DNA from 3 places in the Propionispora vibrioides genome. Region 2 is predicted to be linked to each of the others. Evidence: riboswitches for the same ligand, from Rfam matches in the RefSeq annotation. Region 2 holds a riboswitch; each other region holds the start of a gene.
What was found. A riboswitch is a leader RNA that binds a small molecule or an ion and turns the genes downstream of it on or off. The one in region 2 is predicted to bind cyclic di-GMP.

Region 1: another riboswitch for cyclic di-GMP. It lies ahead of BMW43_RS01445 (hypothetical protein); the one in region 2 lies ahead of BMW43_RS16395 (V4R domain-containing protein).
Region 3: another riboswitch for cyclic di-GMP. It lies ahead of BMW43_RS15195 (hypothetical protein); the one in region 2 lies ahead of BMW43_RS16395 (V4R domain-containing protein).

What each region holds. Positions count from the first base shown of each region.
Region 1 is NZ_FODY01000001.1:269,280-274,350, forward strand. It holds gene BMW43_RS01430 (shikimate dehydrogenase) at 5-856, opposite strand; gene BMW43_RS01435 (YqeG family HAD IIIA-type phosphatase) at 896-1,426, opposite strand; gene BMW43_RS01440 (secretin GspD/PilQ domain-containing protein) at 1,455-2,741, opposite strand; gene BMW43_RS01445 (hypothetical protein) at 2,713-3,357, opposite strand; cyclic di-GMP riboswitch class II at 3,499-3,581, opposite strand; gene BMW43_RS01450 (type IV pilus modification PilV family protein) at 3,985-4,350, shown strand; gene BMW43_RS01455 (PilW family protein) at 4,353-4,799, shown strand; gene BMW43_RS01460 (hypothetical protein) at 4,813-5,071, shown strand, end outside.
Region 2 is NZ_FODY01000024.1:63,248-68,318, reverse strand. It holds gene purB (adenylosuccinate lyase) at 1-97, shown strand, start outside; gene BMW43_RS16405 (DUF1848 domain-containing protein) at 157-1,101, opposite strand; gene BMW43_RS16400 (PAS domain S-box protein) at 1,162-2,766, opposite strand; gene BMW43_RS16395 (V4R domain-containing protein) at 2,795-3,313, opposite strand; cyclic di-GMP riboswitch class I at 3,437-3,530, opposite strand; gene BMW43_RS16390 (DUF429 domain-containing protein) at 3,628-4,395, opposite strand; gene BMW43_RS16385 (DNRLRE domain-containing protein) at 4,454-5,041, opposite strand.
Region 3 is NZ_FODY01000021.1:36,293-41,363, forward strand. It holds gene BMW43_RS15180 (histidinol phosphate phosphatase) at 1-83, shown strand, start outside; gene BMW43_RS15185 (ferredoxin-like domain-containing protein) at 205-1,161, shown strand; gene BMW43_RS15190 (hypothetical protein) at 1,200-1,868, shown strand; cyclic di-GMP riboswitch class I at 2,455-2,539, shown strand; gene BMW43_RS15195 (hypothetical protein) at 2,613-2,828, shown strand; gene BMW43_RS15200 (hypothetical protein) at 3,127-3,795, shown strand; gene thiD (bifunctional hydroxymethylpyrimidine kinase/phosphomethylpyrimidine kinase) at 3,900-4,700, shown strand; gene thiE (thiamine phosphate synthase) at 4,697-5,071, shown strand, end outside.

The DNA of each region.
Region 1 (5,071 bases), on a different contig from region 2:
CTTTTTAGCAATCCGGCATTTTAAAGCTTTGATACATTACAGGTACAGGAGCTTCACATCCTGTCCACAACGAAAAGGCTAACGCGCCCTGTTCAATCAACATACCGTCACCGGTAACAATTTTATGTCCCAAAGCAGCCGCTGTTTTTAGAAAAACAGTTTCTAATGGATTATATACCAAATCACAAACCGTAATGGTTTTAGAGACAGCTTGCCAGTCAACAAAAGGCTGACTATCCAGTTTAGGCACCATTCCCAGGGAAGTACAGTTTACAAGAATATCACAGGCACTTAGCTGTTCGCTAAACTCCGTTCCTTCTTGCCACAAACAAAAAGTAACTTTATCAGAATTAGAAAAGAGCTTTAAAAAATGCATTGCTTTTTCCTGGTCGCGAGCACATATTGTAATTGACGTCACAGCTTGCTGCAACAAGCCACAAACCACAGCCCGGGCCGCTCCCCCCGCCCCCAGGATTACTACTTTTTTTCCCGAAGGGTTTACACCCTTCGCCAAAAGAGCTTTAATAAAACCGTCGCCATCGGTATTATAACCGATGCAAACTCCTTCGCGAATGACGAGCGTATTAACCGCGCCGATTTTCGTCGCACTCTCATCAAGCTTATCCAAATATTTCATAATATCCACTTTATGCGGTATGGTAACATTGACTCCGGCAAAATCCAGCGCCTTCAATCCCTCAACCGCAGCTTCCAAATGCTCAGGTTCAACGGGTAGTGGAACATACACATAATCCAACCCGGCCGCTTTAAAAGCGGCATTTTGTATTGCCGGTGACTGAGAATGTCCTACCGGCCAGCCGATGATTCCAATCTTTTTTGTTTTCCCTGTTATCATAACGAGTTCCTCAATCCTTGCACATAGTCATCTGTTTTGTTATTTATTTAACTTTATCAACAATCCTCTTTGTTCCAATTTTACCAATAACCTGCGTTCTAACATTCGTACCAGCTTAGTAATAGGCAATTCATGGCTACTCAAAGGAACAACCAGGATCGTATAGCAACCTAGCCGATTCCCACCATAAATATCTGTAAAGATCTGGTCACCAATAACGGCTACTTCTTGCGGTACTAAACCCATGTTACGGATAGCTTTGGCAAAACCGTAGTTAGCCGGTTTACGTGCCCAGGATATATAATCAATATTAAGGCTTCGGGCAATTCCAGCTACCCGCTTTTCATAGCTGTTGGAAACCAGGCATAGTTGTAACCCCTTCTCTTTTGCGCATTGCAGCCAGTTGCTGATTTCACCGGGAATTTGACAACCTCCCCAGGGAAGAAGCGTATTGTCCAAATCAAAAAGTAAACCTTTAATGTTCTTTTGCGAAATACCCGCCCAAGGAATCTCCTGGAGGGATTTTACATAGAGATCAGGACAAAAAAGTTTATAAAAAAGAATCGTCAAATACCCCCTACTAAAAGCAATTTAGCCTTTATTGAAGAACATGAGCCGTTAAGAATATGACAATTTCCGATTCGCTGCCCGTATTGCTTACACTTTTAAACAGTGAACCCAATATGGGTAAATCACCTAAGAAAGGAACTTTCGTAATAGTCTTTGACTCCTGACTGCCAATCAAACCGCCAATCACCATAGTTTCTCCGTCCTTCATTCGCACATTGGTTTCGGCTTCCCTTGTCGTAATTTGATATTGCTTGATATCAGAAACCAGCTGCGGCGTACTAACTTCAGTCCGCACATTGGCGGTTATTTGCCCGTCAGCCCCTACTACCGGAGTATAAGTTAACTTTATCCCTGTATCAATATAGGTTGTAGAAGTAGAAGTTGTCCCATTGGCCACAGTATTAGTCTGCACCGGAATCCGGTCTCCTATTAATATACGGGCCTGTTTACCGTTCACAGTAATAACCTTAGGCTGAGACAGAATCTTTGCATTCCCTTTGCTTACAAGAGCATTGATTTTAGCTGAATAATAAAATTCATAAGGCAACCCGTTTATAGGTGATGAACCGAACTGAATAATTCCCGGATAACCACCACCTACACTAGAACTTGCATGACGAGTAATTGTCCCCTGATCAGTCATAACATATTTACCTGTATCAGAATCATAGCTATAGGTAGGAGGATCGTATTCCACACTCTTCGGCGTCTCATCCCAAGTCCAGCTAATCCCTAAATCCTTAGTTGCTGATTTACTAATAGCAACTACCTTGGCTTCCAGCTCTACCTGCTGCAACCGTTTATCCAGTTCACCAACGATTTGCTTTATTCGGGAAATCCCAAGCGAGGAACCGGTAACCAGCAGGGAATTGGAAGGAATATCGGTCTCTACCTTTACTTTTAACCCTTCTGCCGCTGACGTAATAGTATCTTTCATATCCGGTGCCGTAACATATTGCAATTTAATTACCGCAGAATCGGCCACATCAGCCCGTTCAAAAATGATGGTGTTATCCACTTTATGATATGTAAGTCCTTTGGCCTGGGCAATTAAATCAATCGCCGTGTCCAGCGAAACATTTTCCATTCGGACCGTAATGGTCGGCGAATCTTTGGCTGCCGATTCGTCAATAATCATATTAACACCGCTTAACAGCGATAACGTATGTAAGACAATCCGGATATCCTCCTGAATAAAATTTAAGCTGATCGAACCCGGATTAGCAAAGCATAATGGAGAAACGACAAAGATATGAATTACAATTATCGTAATTACAGCGATTACCTTATTGCGCCATGTTATGTATTGGGTCATTGCCACTACCTGTCCTTTCTTTTGCTATGCCTTTTTCCGATTTTATATTGTCAGTGATAGGTAGAATGATCTCTCCGGCCGGGCCGGTTAGCGACACTATATCTGACGCGATTCCTTTAACTCGATAAAGGCCGATCCATTCTCCTAGACGATAGGCTCTGGACTGTTTGCCGTCATTGATAACAGCCAATTGTTGCCCGTCATCACTGCTTACAATACCTGTAACACTGATTTTAGGAACTTCAGTTGCCGCTTTTGCTGCCCCATGTCCATCATCGAAAGAAGACATCTGCCCTGATCCCGGCGATAGCTGCTGCTCTGGTGGTTCTTTACCATCCGTGCTTTTGGCCTGGTTATTTAAATATTCCGGTGGAACAGCGAAGGGATTGCGAACTGCCTCCTGTTTTTTTTCAACGGCAGGAATGGTTACATTAACGTTTTTGACTACAACCGCCTTTTTCACTTGAACGCTTTTGTCGGCAAGAACTGGTTGAGGAACCGATTCGCCAGTATGATCCGGCGCGACATATATATAGACAGCTAGTGCCGTCACACCTATGGCTATAATTGCGATAAGCTTCGACGACAAAGATGACATATCTTGTTTAATCTTCAAAAAGATCGCACCGTCCTTTTAGTATAAAGTATAAAAATACATCTAATTTTCTATATCTAGTGCCTTTTAAGAGAAATTGATTTTCCATTCTAGAATAATCTAATAAATTTCTCTACAAAAAACAGAAACCCATCTGAAAATATTCAGATGGGGGGTTACGCTACTCACTCCTATTGGTTCAAGCGTCCAGATACAAACCAATATTCATCGCTTCCATACAAAATGTACGCATATATTGTAAAAAACTTTCATTTATAATCATTATTTATTTTACCTTTTTTGTCAACCACTAATTTTGCTGTAATTTGTCAATTGTAATATTTTTGTGGCTAAGAACCATTATTTTTAATCAATTTGTATTAATTATAACAATTCTATCATATGGCTACTACTTAGCCATTGACCACAAACAGGGAAGTTATTTCGTAAATTTTTGATAGCTGCTAAAGATAATTCATTAAAATTAAGAAACAAAGTTAGGCAACTAAAAAATTAATCGTTAAATGTTTAGAAAAACAATGCTCAATATTTGTATTATCTGGTATAATAATCCGGAAGACTATTATATTATTATACATATTAATATAATATTTAAGCTATTCTCCATTTTACATTGAGGGAAAAAATATGAAAAATCAAAGGGGCTCCTTGTTAATTGATATTTTAATTGGGTGTTTAATACTATCAGTGGCATTGCTCTCTATAGGCTTCGCCTTTCAACATTCTGTACGTGCATCATCATACGTTGAAAACTATAACGGTGCTTTACGTATAGCACAACAAGCAGCCGAGGCATTACGAGTGAATGATGGTACAAACAGCTTTACCATCAATATACCCGATAAAATAACAACTGGAAATATGACTTATACTGTTAGTGTCTCGACACCGGCACCAGTTGCAGGAAACGCTAATTTATTATCTGTTAATATAACCGTATCTTGGGGAGCGAATAACATGACTATAACAAACTACTATTATTTAAAACCATGAAAATGGGAAAAAACGAAAAAGGGTTAACCATAGTCGAATTACTTGTCGGAATAGCAATTCTATCAATTATCGGTGCAGGGATATTTGGAATCATGTTTACCTCAAATCAAATATATAACACTTCTTCTAGTAGACTTGATGCGGCCACATATAACCGAGAGGTTTCCGCAGCAATTACCAACGAACTTCGGTATGCTAGTAAAGTTAAAGCATTAGGATCAACCTTGCAATACACTGTCGCATCTAATAGCCGTGAAATAAAATTGGATACAATACAACACGCTTTAATTGCTAATGAATTTATCATTGCTCCCGGGCAAGTTGAAAGCTTAAACTTTACCGCTAAAAATAGTAATGGCAAAGCAACTATTACTGCAATATTTAATTTATACGGAAAAAGTAATAACACGGTTACCATTACGACCATTAATTCTGCTACAATAGAATAAGTGTGGTGATATTATGAATCAAAAAGGATATGCTACTATATTGTCAATACTTACTACTGTTTTTCTACTCGGGATGATGGCTGTTTTATTTCCAAAATTAAATAATGCTATATTCGCCAGCAGCACAGAGCATAATTCACTATCTGCTCAGTACGCAGCTGAGTCAGGCGCCAAGAAAGCGATTTCTACTTTTTACCAATCATCTCAAGACTGGAAGTGGTTAAATAGTTGGCAAGACATAGGAGATGCACAATATAATGTGCAGATTAGCC
Region 2 (5,071 bases):
TGACCTGCCGGCAGAGGCCAAAGCCCGTCTATTGGCCCTAACACCTTGCTCCTACATCGGCATAGCTGCCAGCCTCGTTAAGCATCGTAAGTCATAACACAATAATCCAAAAAGGCACGGACTCTCTTCTACTTTGAACAGAGTCCGTGCCTTTTTCTATAGTTCAAACAACGCTTCCTGCTTATCCCGTAAAACAGTCAACTTCCTTGGAATGATACGGTCCCCGGCCTCTACTTGCCCCAGCAGCAACGGAGAATGGATTTGATGGTAAACTGAATTTTTACAGGCTCCATAATCATCGTCCACTGCATAGCAATAGTTACAACCGTGCCGGCAGCTATTATACGCGCCAATATCCACGCTTTCAAGGCAACGGCAACCGCTTCTTTGATTGTTGTCCTTCTTTGGCTTCAATTTATACCCGGTTACTGTCTCAATAATTTCCCGGTCGATACAAGCGGCCTCGCTTATATTGTATCGCTGCCGATCCAGGTCCTCCACACAAACCTGCAAAATAAGCCGGTTCTCTCTGGCAATATCGGCAAACCCTCGCGCAATCGTCTGCCTCGCTTCGTCCTCCAGTTCAACAATCGCTGCCCCTTCCTGTCTGCCCTTATGCTTGCCATACACATCAACATAACTAAAAACGCAACGCTCCGTATAGTTTCGCAAAGACTGGCACAAAGCGGAAAAACATTCCAGATGCTTGCTTACAGAAAAAAATTTCGTGACAATCACCGGATCATAGCGCCAGACTACTCGTTCTTTGCCAATGGTATCACTTAAACGTTTAAAACCTTCGATAATTTGATATTTGTCAGGTACATGTCGTTCCAGTTTTGCATCATAAGGCGTAATCGTGAACTGAAAATAATATACAAACCCCATAGCATCAATAACAGGCAATTTCGTAAGCAGCGGCAAAGCATTCTTGGTCCAGAAAACAATACAGTCAACCACTTCCGGCTTCAGTGAAATGTGGGATATCTGGCGATAATTCATCGGATTCCGCACATAAACAAAACCTTCCCGCAAACGATTGACAAACCAATCCGAGTAAAAAGCCGGTATGTCTGTCCGTCGGCTGGCACTGATAATCATTGTTATCTCCCACTTCCCCGCTGGCGCTTTCGTTATATCTTATACAATCACTGCCAAGATTCAGCCAAGTTTTAAAATCTTCAACAACTGGAGAGCTGTAGCCAACGCTGTCCGCGTCTCATAACAATCAAGCGATATATTTAGAATTTGCTCAATCCGCTGCTTTCTGAGTTGAATAGTCTTATGATGCAAATATAGCTGCGTACCAATCTCCTTGAAGCTTAGACCTGATAAAATCTTTTCCAGTGTCTCCAATAAGTTAGGGTGCGGCAGCAGTGGGCCGATCATTTGATGCACATAATCAACTGCTCCGTCAGTAACGGCAAAAGGAGCAAGCACCTGATAAATCCCGCAATTTTCATAATGATAAATATATCTTTCCGGCCAAACCTGTTTACCAATCCGTACCGAAGTCTTCGCATTGTTTAACCGGTTAGCCAAACCTGACCAACCCTCTGCATAGTTTCCAATTCCCACTGTAACATGAATATTACGGACATAGGCACCTATATAAGCTACATAACTTTCCGCCAGTTCGGTTTCCCGTTCTTTATGGTTGGGACATGAAGCAAAATCGCTAAGGACCACAATACCAATGTCTGTCTCCCAGGCAATCGTATTATTCTTCTTATTTAATATATCAATCAGGAAATCCACGAGCTGCTGCTTATGGTAATGATTATCGGCTGTATCAGACACTCCCGGTACAGTATCTACGTCAAAAAACAATAAAGAAAAATCTTTTGGGATATGAAGCTTGTTTTTTCCACTATACTCCTGCAACGCCAGATCATTTATATCATTCCGGACAGCCAGTTTATTAAAAAACTCACTTCTCTTTTTTCTTTCATACGCCTGATAAAGCAGACTCTCATTTCTTTTTCTTTCACTAATATTACGGGTAACACCAATATAGCCAATATGGGTCCCCGCCTGATCCCGGGCAATGCTTATGGAAGATTCAAGCCAGATCACTTTCCGGTCTTTTCGCAGTTGTTCCTCTTCCACAATGACCGGTACTTTACTGCTGTGCCATTGAATGTTGTCAGTCGTAGTCTTCTGAAAAGCACTCCACAAAAAGGTAAGTGTCGTTTGCTGCGAATTTTTCCCCTCTAGTTCAACTGCTGCAAACCCTAATAATTTCTCAACCGAGGGGCTTATATATCGGATAATGCCGTCGGTATCCAACAGCCAGATCACGTCCCCCGTATTTTCAGCGATAAATTTATATTTTCGTTCACTTTCCCGAATGATTTCCTGCTGTTTTTCAAGCTCAGCAATATAGCCTCGCTCATTTTCTGCCGCATCTTTTAAACCAAGTACCATGCTATTAAACGCAATGGAAAAGTCTCCCATAAAATCAACCCGTTGGCTATAATCACCGGAAGCAACCATCCCTGTTTGCCAAGTCAAATGGCGCAGATTGGACTGCAGGGCCTTTAACGCACCCGGCCAATATCCGCGTAAGTTTATTGTAGAAGACAAATCGCCTTTAGCAAGTGTATCAGTAAAAGATCTAAGCAAGAGAAGCTCGTTTTTCAGCTTGGCAAACTCCGGATGTTTTTCCGCGCAGGCAGAATCACCGTTTGTCACATCTTTTCCCTTTATCACCTGATATAACTCTCTCACTATTTCATTGATTTCTTCTTCCATTTCTTTACGCACGTGGATATCCCTCTCTAAAACCAAAGATTCACTTCACGGATATTTCAGCAGTGAACCGGCAAGTCCTATCGCCTGTACACCAGCAGTCAATCTCCTTAACACTATACTGCTTGCCGGTAAACCCTTCCAGAAGCCCGGCTATAAAACCTTCATCATACACGCATACTTCATAATCCAATTCCGGCAAGCCGGAACAATCCAAGTCCTCGGAAATACTCATTACATATTTTCCGTTTTCATGGTCGGCCGATTCAACCCGTAGAATTCCGATTTTTTTATCTGCCAGAGCTGTTTGTATTGCCTGAACAAAACTATTGAAATCTTTTACATCCCTAATAACGTTTTGATAGAATTGTTTTCCCGCCAGCAACCCTGACTCATAGAACAAAGTATCGACCATTTCCGTTCCGTAATGTTTTTCAAGCACATCGCGAAAACAAAACTGCATAAGCCTGTATACATCAGTGCTAACCATCGGCCCCAGGTTAGGCCTGCCGGCAGCAAGATCACCAAGTAATTCCCATTGAAATTCATATTTTCGCTCCATAACCAGACTCCTCTTTTTGTTTGACTCCATGCAAGCACACTCAGATTAGCTGCACTTGGAAGCTAAATTCAACACTTAACGCCTCAAATAATCTCCATTATTAAAAAAAAATCGCCAAAACCTAGTTGCGGCTTGGCAATCATTTATACCGTCATTTGGTATAGTTAGATCCATAGCTTTGCGTCCTTGTCTTTCGACAAGTTTGCCAAAAAATTCTTCGTTTTTTTACAAATTCTACATAAATTTTACATTTCTAGACTGGCTGTCACTTTTCCTTCTGTCCTTGACAAAAAAACATATTTTCCTGTTACAATCTAGCTCTCCTTCAGGCGCGGCTCACTGTATACAATCTCCATCGGAATTCCTCGACTATCTCCTACCGGCTGTTGAGGAATAGTAGAAAAACCATACTGCATACCAAGCCGGCCAATAACCGACAATACCATGGCATCCATAAAATCATCCAGCAATTGTTTGGGATAACGGTTTTGGATTTCAGCCATAGCCTGTTCGGCTTGTATAAAATACTCTGAAAGCAACTGTGTTCTCTCTTTAAGTCCCTCCGGGAGGGTTTTCTTGCTCACCAGCGGTTTATTACCGTTTAATATAGCAAAACCGTACTCCGGATGCGATTCCCGCAGACGGCCAATGTATTGCGGCTGTTCCAGCAAGAATTGATCCACCTCGCGAATTTTCGGCGTAAATCCCAGTGACTGCTCGGACAGACTTTTTTGCAGCACCTGCAGGTTGCAAGCCTTGGCGGTCTGCTTGTCCTGGGCGTAAACGGCCTGACGGCAGGGAGTATTAAACACACTGGACGCTTTTCCCGGCAGCCTGCTCCTTAATTTCTGATCCGGTCTAGCCACATTCTGCTGACTATTTTCCGGCAATCCAATCGGGATGTCGATAAGCAGGCAGCCGGCATCATTATGCTCTGTCATCAGCTTGGTAATGTCCGGATAATCTGCAAAACCATACCGGCCGGACAAGTCGTGCCAAAACACTGCCCAGCCCCGATATTTTCCCACTCGTTTGCAACTGTCAATGCCCACCCAGCCAGTACCGCCCGTTCTTGCTTCCATTTCTGTATTTCCTTCCATAAAAAAATATCATTGTTAATACAATGATATACATGACCGCTTATGATTGGCAAGGAATAACGGTGGCACAATAGCCGATATTAGGTATGGGAAAATAAGGCGATCCTTCTTTTTCTTTATACACAACTCTTATATAGGGTATCAATGTTTTATCTTTACAGTACGCTGAACCGAAAGAAGTACGTCCGGTCACTTGAAAGTTAAATTTTTCCTCAATAATCGCGATTCCCCTGTTCACCAGCGTATTGTTAAGCCATCTACCAAACAACTCGGTAATATCTGTTTCAACGACGATATCACTTGCAGACACATTAAAGGTTCGTCTTAGCGTTGGGCATACCTCAAAGGGACAACTATGCAAATAGGTTGTTAGCGAACAAAATTCCTGCAGCAGCGGATAAATGGCAAACCTCCTTGTTTCCTGCAACTTACCGGTCTTAAACAAGACCAACTTAGCAGTTAATAAAGAAATATTGCCAGGAATCATATCTATATTAAAAAAGAGGTAACTATAATACACATATCTTCCCTGGCCTCCGATAAAAATTTTGTTTCGTTTTATATTTTTCAAAGGAATTTTACTTGATAAAGTAAGACTTTTACTGGCTGGAATATTGACAACCGCCATACCAACAGCCCCTTTTTCAATACATTCGGC
Region 3 (5,071 bases), on a different contig from region 2:
CGGCTTTTGACTTTGCCGATTGCTGCGGTTTAAGACCGGTTTATTTCAAAACGGGAAAGCCGGAATACCAGGCTCGCGATTAAAGGCTCCGTTTACCGGATTCATTTATCGGGTATGATACATATCACATGGCTGATTGATGCAGATCACATTTTTTAGATAGAGAACCTGGTATGATAAGAGCAGATACAGGAGGATGATACTATGCTACCAACAGGTGCCAACCTACAGAAGATATGGAACGGAAAGAAAACCTACGCTGTCACGCCGCATATTCCGGGCGGCTTTGTGAAAGCCGACGCCTTACGCAAATATGCCGATGTGGCGGAAAAATATGGTGCTACCTTAAAACTGACCTCGGCGCAGCGCATTATGCTCACCGGCTTAAAGGCCGAGGACGTGGAGCAGGTTTGGGCCGATCTGGAAATGCAGCCGGCGATCGGCTTTGCCAATTGCGTGCGCAGTGTGAAAATATGTCCGGGCATCGCCTTTTGCAAGCGAGGCAAGCAGGACAGCATCAAGCTGGGGCTCGAACTGGATAAACGGTATCACAAGAAGGAAATGCCCTCCCGCATGAAAATGGGAGTGGCCGGCTGTCCCAACTCCTGTGCCGAAGTGTATGTAAAGGATGTCGGACTGCTGGCGACCGATGCGGGCTGGAATGTATATGTGGGCGGTAGCGCCGGCTCGCATCCCCGTCTGGCCGATTTGCTGATTGAGGACCTGACGGCGGAGGAAGCGCTGCACATAGTGGACATTATTGTGCGGTATTATCAAAAGAATGCCGATATTGAACGGGTTGGACAATTTATTGACCGGATTGGCTTAAAAAAATTCAAGGCCGATGTGCTGGCCGAATTCTACAAGGGCGTCAGCGAAACCACCGAACCGCTGGTCAGCCAGTCGGCTGCCGGAGAAAAAATCATTCCTGTGGCGGGCGGCCTGACCGAAGGGACGCTGGTACTGGGTGACAAGATCACCGCCGACAGCGTGATCAGCGATATTATCCGGGTGTATCCGCAAACGGTGCCTGTCTTCCGCTCATTTGGCATGGGCTGCCTGGGCTGTCCGTCCTCGACGGGGGAAGCGGTCCAGAAGGCGGCGGAAATCCATGGGATCAAGGTGGATGAAATTCTGGCGGCACTGAACAAGGTCATATAGTCTTTTTTACTACATTTATTACAGCAGGAGGAATACAGATGAGTGCATTTTTAGGACATATTCACTATTGGCTATACAATAAGATCCGCTTGGTTATCAACCGGGAGGAACTGGTCTTTGCCAAAGCCCAGGAAAGCTGCGGTGATACGGCAGAAGAACTGCGGGACCAGGTGTGGCAGACTTACGGGCAGCCGCTGCCTGATGCCGATCTGGGTGATTTGATTGAGCACGGCAATATTCATGGCTGGCTACAGCGGCAGATCAATCTGGCCGAATCGAGAGAAGCCGCCTTAATCAAGGAGTTGCTTGAGGTTTGCGGCGGTGACGCCGAGACGGTGATTCTCCGGGCTTTTGCCGAACATGGCGAGAGCTGCGGCCGTCATGCCGCCGAACAAAATAAATATGAAACCGACCGGGCCGACGGCATCTATCAGGCGCTGAATGATTACCTGCTGAACGGCATGCCCTGCGATCAGGCCGATGTCATGGTTGCGAGCAGCGCTGATCAGGTTATCTGGGAGAGCGGCACCTGTCTGCAGGAGCCTAACTGGAAACGGGTCGGCATCAGCGCAAAACCCATGAAAAAGTTATATCAGGAATGGACCCAAAACTTTGTCCGGGCCATGAACCCAGCCATGGAATACAGCCAGACTGCCGATACCGCTCAGGGCGGCGCCGTTAACCGCTACGAGATTAAACGGGTTTGATGGGCGACCTGGTGTCTTGTAACCCCTGAGACTAAATTGGCTGGCACGGAATTTTTCCAAGACTAGGGGAGTGACACGTTCATATTTCAACTAAAGGACGCAGGATACATTTTCATCTGCAAGGCGGAGGAGTGAGGCATAGCGCGGTTCCTACGCCGATTGACGACAACGACACAGATGGAAATGTAGACAAGTAATTTAGCGAAATGTGAATGGGCCACTACACTAGGGGAGTATGCTGACTGACGACAACGCAGTATTGTGGAAAATCTACCGCAAGAATAGTGCAGAATCAGGGTTACAAGGGACTAAAAAAGAATCGCTGAAACAGGAAAACAGCCACCAGGCTGTTTTTTTATGATTATTATGCAGTCTGTTGGGCGTGCACAAAATAATTCCGATGATTCCTTCCAAGATACGGATAAAACGAGTATAATAAAACATAGAAAGCGTAGATAATTGGCAAAAGAGAAATCTTTTTGTCGAATCACCGGCAGTAGGAGTCGGATTGCTTACTTTTTCTGGTGATTGTTCAGGCGGTGTCCGAAGTAAGCAGTTATGAAGTGATCATATAGATAACCTTATAAGCATTCTTTAGCAAACCTTTTTAAAGGAAGGGACGCAAAGCCATGGGTCTAAGGATGTAAATCTATGATAGCCAGGTTGCATAACGCACCGGCTTTTTTTGTTTTTTTACCAGCCGCGAGGGAAGCTTGTTCCCCATATGATAAGGAGATGGAAACATTGGCTGTAGGAAAATGTTCTTGTGGCAGCAAGCAGTATGAAGAGGTTGACATAACGCCGGCGGGGGCCCAGGAGAAGAGATCGTTCACCCGTTGCAAGCGCTGCGGCTTAGTTGTGGCGGGACAGGGAAACTGGCCGGAGGAAGAGGAGACCGGGCTGGTAAGCCATTGGGCAAGAGTCCTGCGGGATGGTATGGGCTCTATCCTGCGGGCATGATCGCCCGGATTTGGACAAGGGGACGGTTCAGGCGATTCTCATGAACTGCTGCAGAAATCAGTGGCCAGGGCAGCTTTGCCAGTGGGCAGGCTGAGTCTTAGTGTAGCAGGAAAACGGCAGCAAACAGGGAACTATTACTAGTGGTCCATTAACATGGGCCATGCTGTTAGTTTGAAAACATACCTGAAGCAAACGGATACTTAGCCTGTCTGTTTGTGCCGGACTTTTCCGGTCCGGCTGTGGTGGGGGCTGAATCAGCGGTTCCCCGGGAAAATCAAAGGAGATGGATAGCTTGGATATGCCTGCGATAATACAGGATGCGTTCAGCAGCGGTTTCTCGCTGCCGTCGGCGGCCAGCGCGGTGCCGGACATGACGCAGACAGTTGCTACAATAAAGGAAGTATGGGATGCACAAACTTTTTCCGACCTGGTCAGCGGACAGGTCCACGTACCGGATGATGTGATCAATCAGGCGCTGGCCTCAATGCTGGAGCCCGGCGGACCGGTTACGGAAATGAAGGTTACCTCGCTAAAAAACCACCAGCTTAGAATTGAAGCGAAGACGGCCAAGGAAGGGCGGGTCGTGCTGGTCTGCACGGTGGAGCAATTAGTACATAATCAGGATCAGTCGTTGCTAACACTGAAGGTAACCGATAAAAAGCTGCCGGACAAGCCTTTCGTGTCATGGATTTTTTCCCGGGTCAGTCTGGCGATGGTGAGCAAGGTTGTGGGACACCTGGATCCCTCTTACGGGTTAGATGTCAATATTCATGGGAATACTGTCACCATTGATTTTCGTCAGGCGCTATACAATTCCCGGCTTGGCAATTTGGAACTGTTCGGTTACCGGCCGGTGGATTATCTTACCGTGTATTCGCTTACGCCGCAGGACGGCTTTTCCGATATCAGCACTAACCTTGCGTTGCCGGAGCAGATAAAAACAATGATTAAAAATGTTTGGTTATAGGATGTGCTTTTAAATGAACGGAATGATTTATGGCACAAAAAGCGCTGTCAGGGGTCGTTTCGGATCGTTTACAAACACACCCTAAGACGGGAGGACAACCTGGTATGAAAAAAGTATTAACCATTGCCGGCTCGGATAGCAGCGGCGGCGCCGGCATCCAGGCCGACTTAAAAGCCTTTTCCGCGCAGGGCGTGTTCGGCATGAGTGTCATCACTGCCGTAACAGCGCAAAATACGCAGGGCGTACTGGCGGTGCAGGACATTGAGCCGGAAATCATCGCCAAGCAGATTGAAGCGATTTTCGAAGATATTGAGGTGGATGCCGTTAAAATAGGCATGGTTTCCCGGCCTGTCACCATCCATACCATTGCCGCCAAGCTGCGTCAGTACCAGGCGGTCAACGTGGTGGTCGACCCGGTCATGGTATCCAAAAGCGGCTATCATTTGCTGCAGCCGGAAGCCGAAGCAGCCCTGGTGCAGGAACTGCTGCCCCTGGCGGCACTGGTTACACCCAACATTCCCGAGGCGGAAGTGATTGCCGGGATGACTATTCATAATCTGACGGATATGGAGGAAGCCGCCCGGCGGATACACCGGCTGGGGGCGGCCTGCGTCCTGGTGAAGGGCGGTCATCTGCCGGATGACGCCACCGATATCCTGTACGACGGCAGTCACTTCGAATATTTGGCGGCCAAACGGATTGCCACCAAGAATACCCACGGCACCGGTTGTACATTATCTTCAGCGATTGCCGCCAATCTGGGCAAGGGCTGCACGGTGACCGAAGCGGTGAAACGGGCCAAGGCGTATATTACTATAGCCATTGAACATTCGCTGGCTATTGGCAAAGGGGTAGGGCCGACCCATCATTTTTACGAGTTATACCGGAAGGCGGGGCTGGAATGAACGCCATTGACTATTCTTTGTATCTGGTGACTGACCGCCGGCTGGTCGGCGGGAAGGACTTTTATCGGAGTTTGGAAGAAGCCCTGGCCGGTGGGGTAACGCTGCTGCAGCTTAGGGAAAAGGAAGCCTCGTCGGCCGAATTTTACCAGATTGCGCTTAAGGTCAAGGAAATCTGCGGCCGTTACGACGTGCCGCTCATTATTAATGACCGGCTGGATATTGCCCTGGCCGTTGATGCCGACGGACTGCACATTGGTCAGCAGGACCTGCCGCTGCCTGTGGCCAGAAGGCTGCTGGGCCGGGACAAGCTGATTGGTGTGTCGGCGACTACACTGGCCGAGGCGCAACTGGCCGAAGCAGGTGGTGCCGAT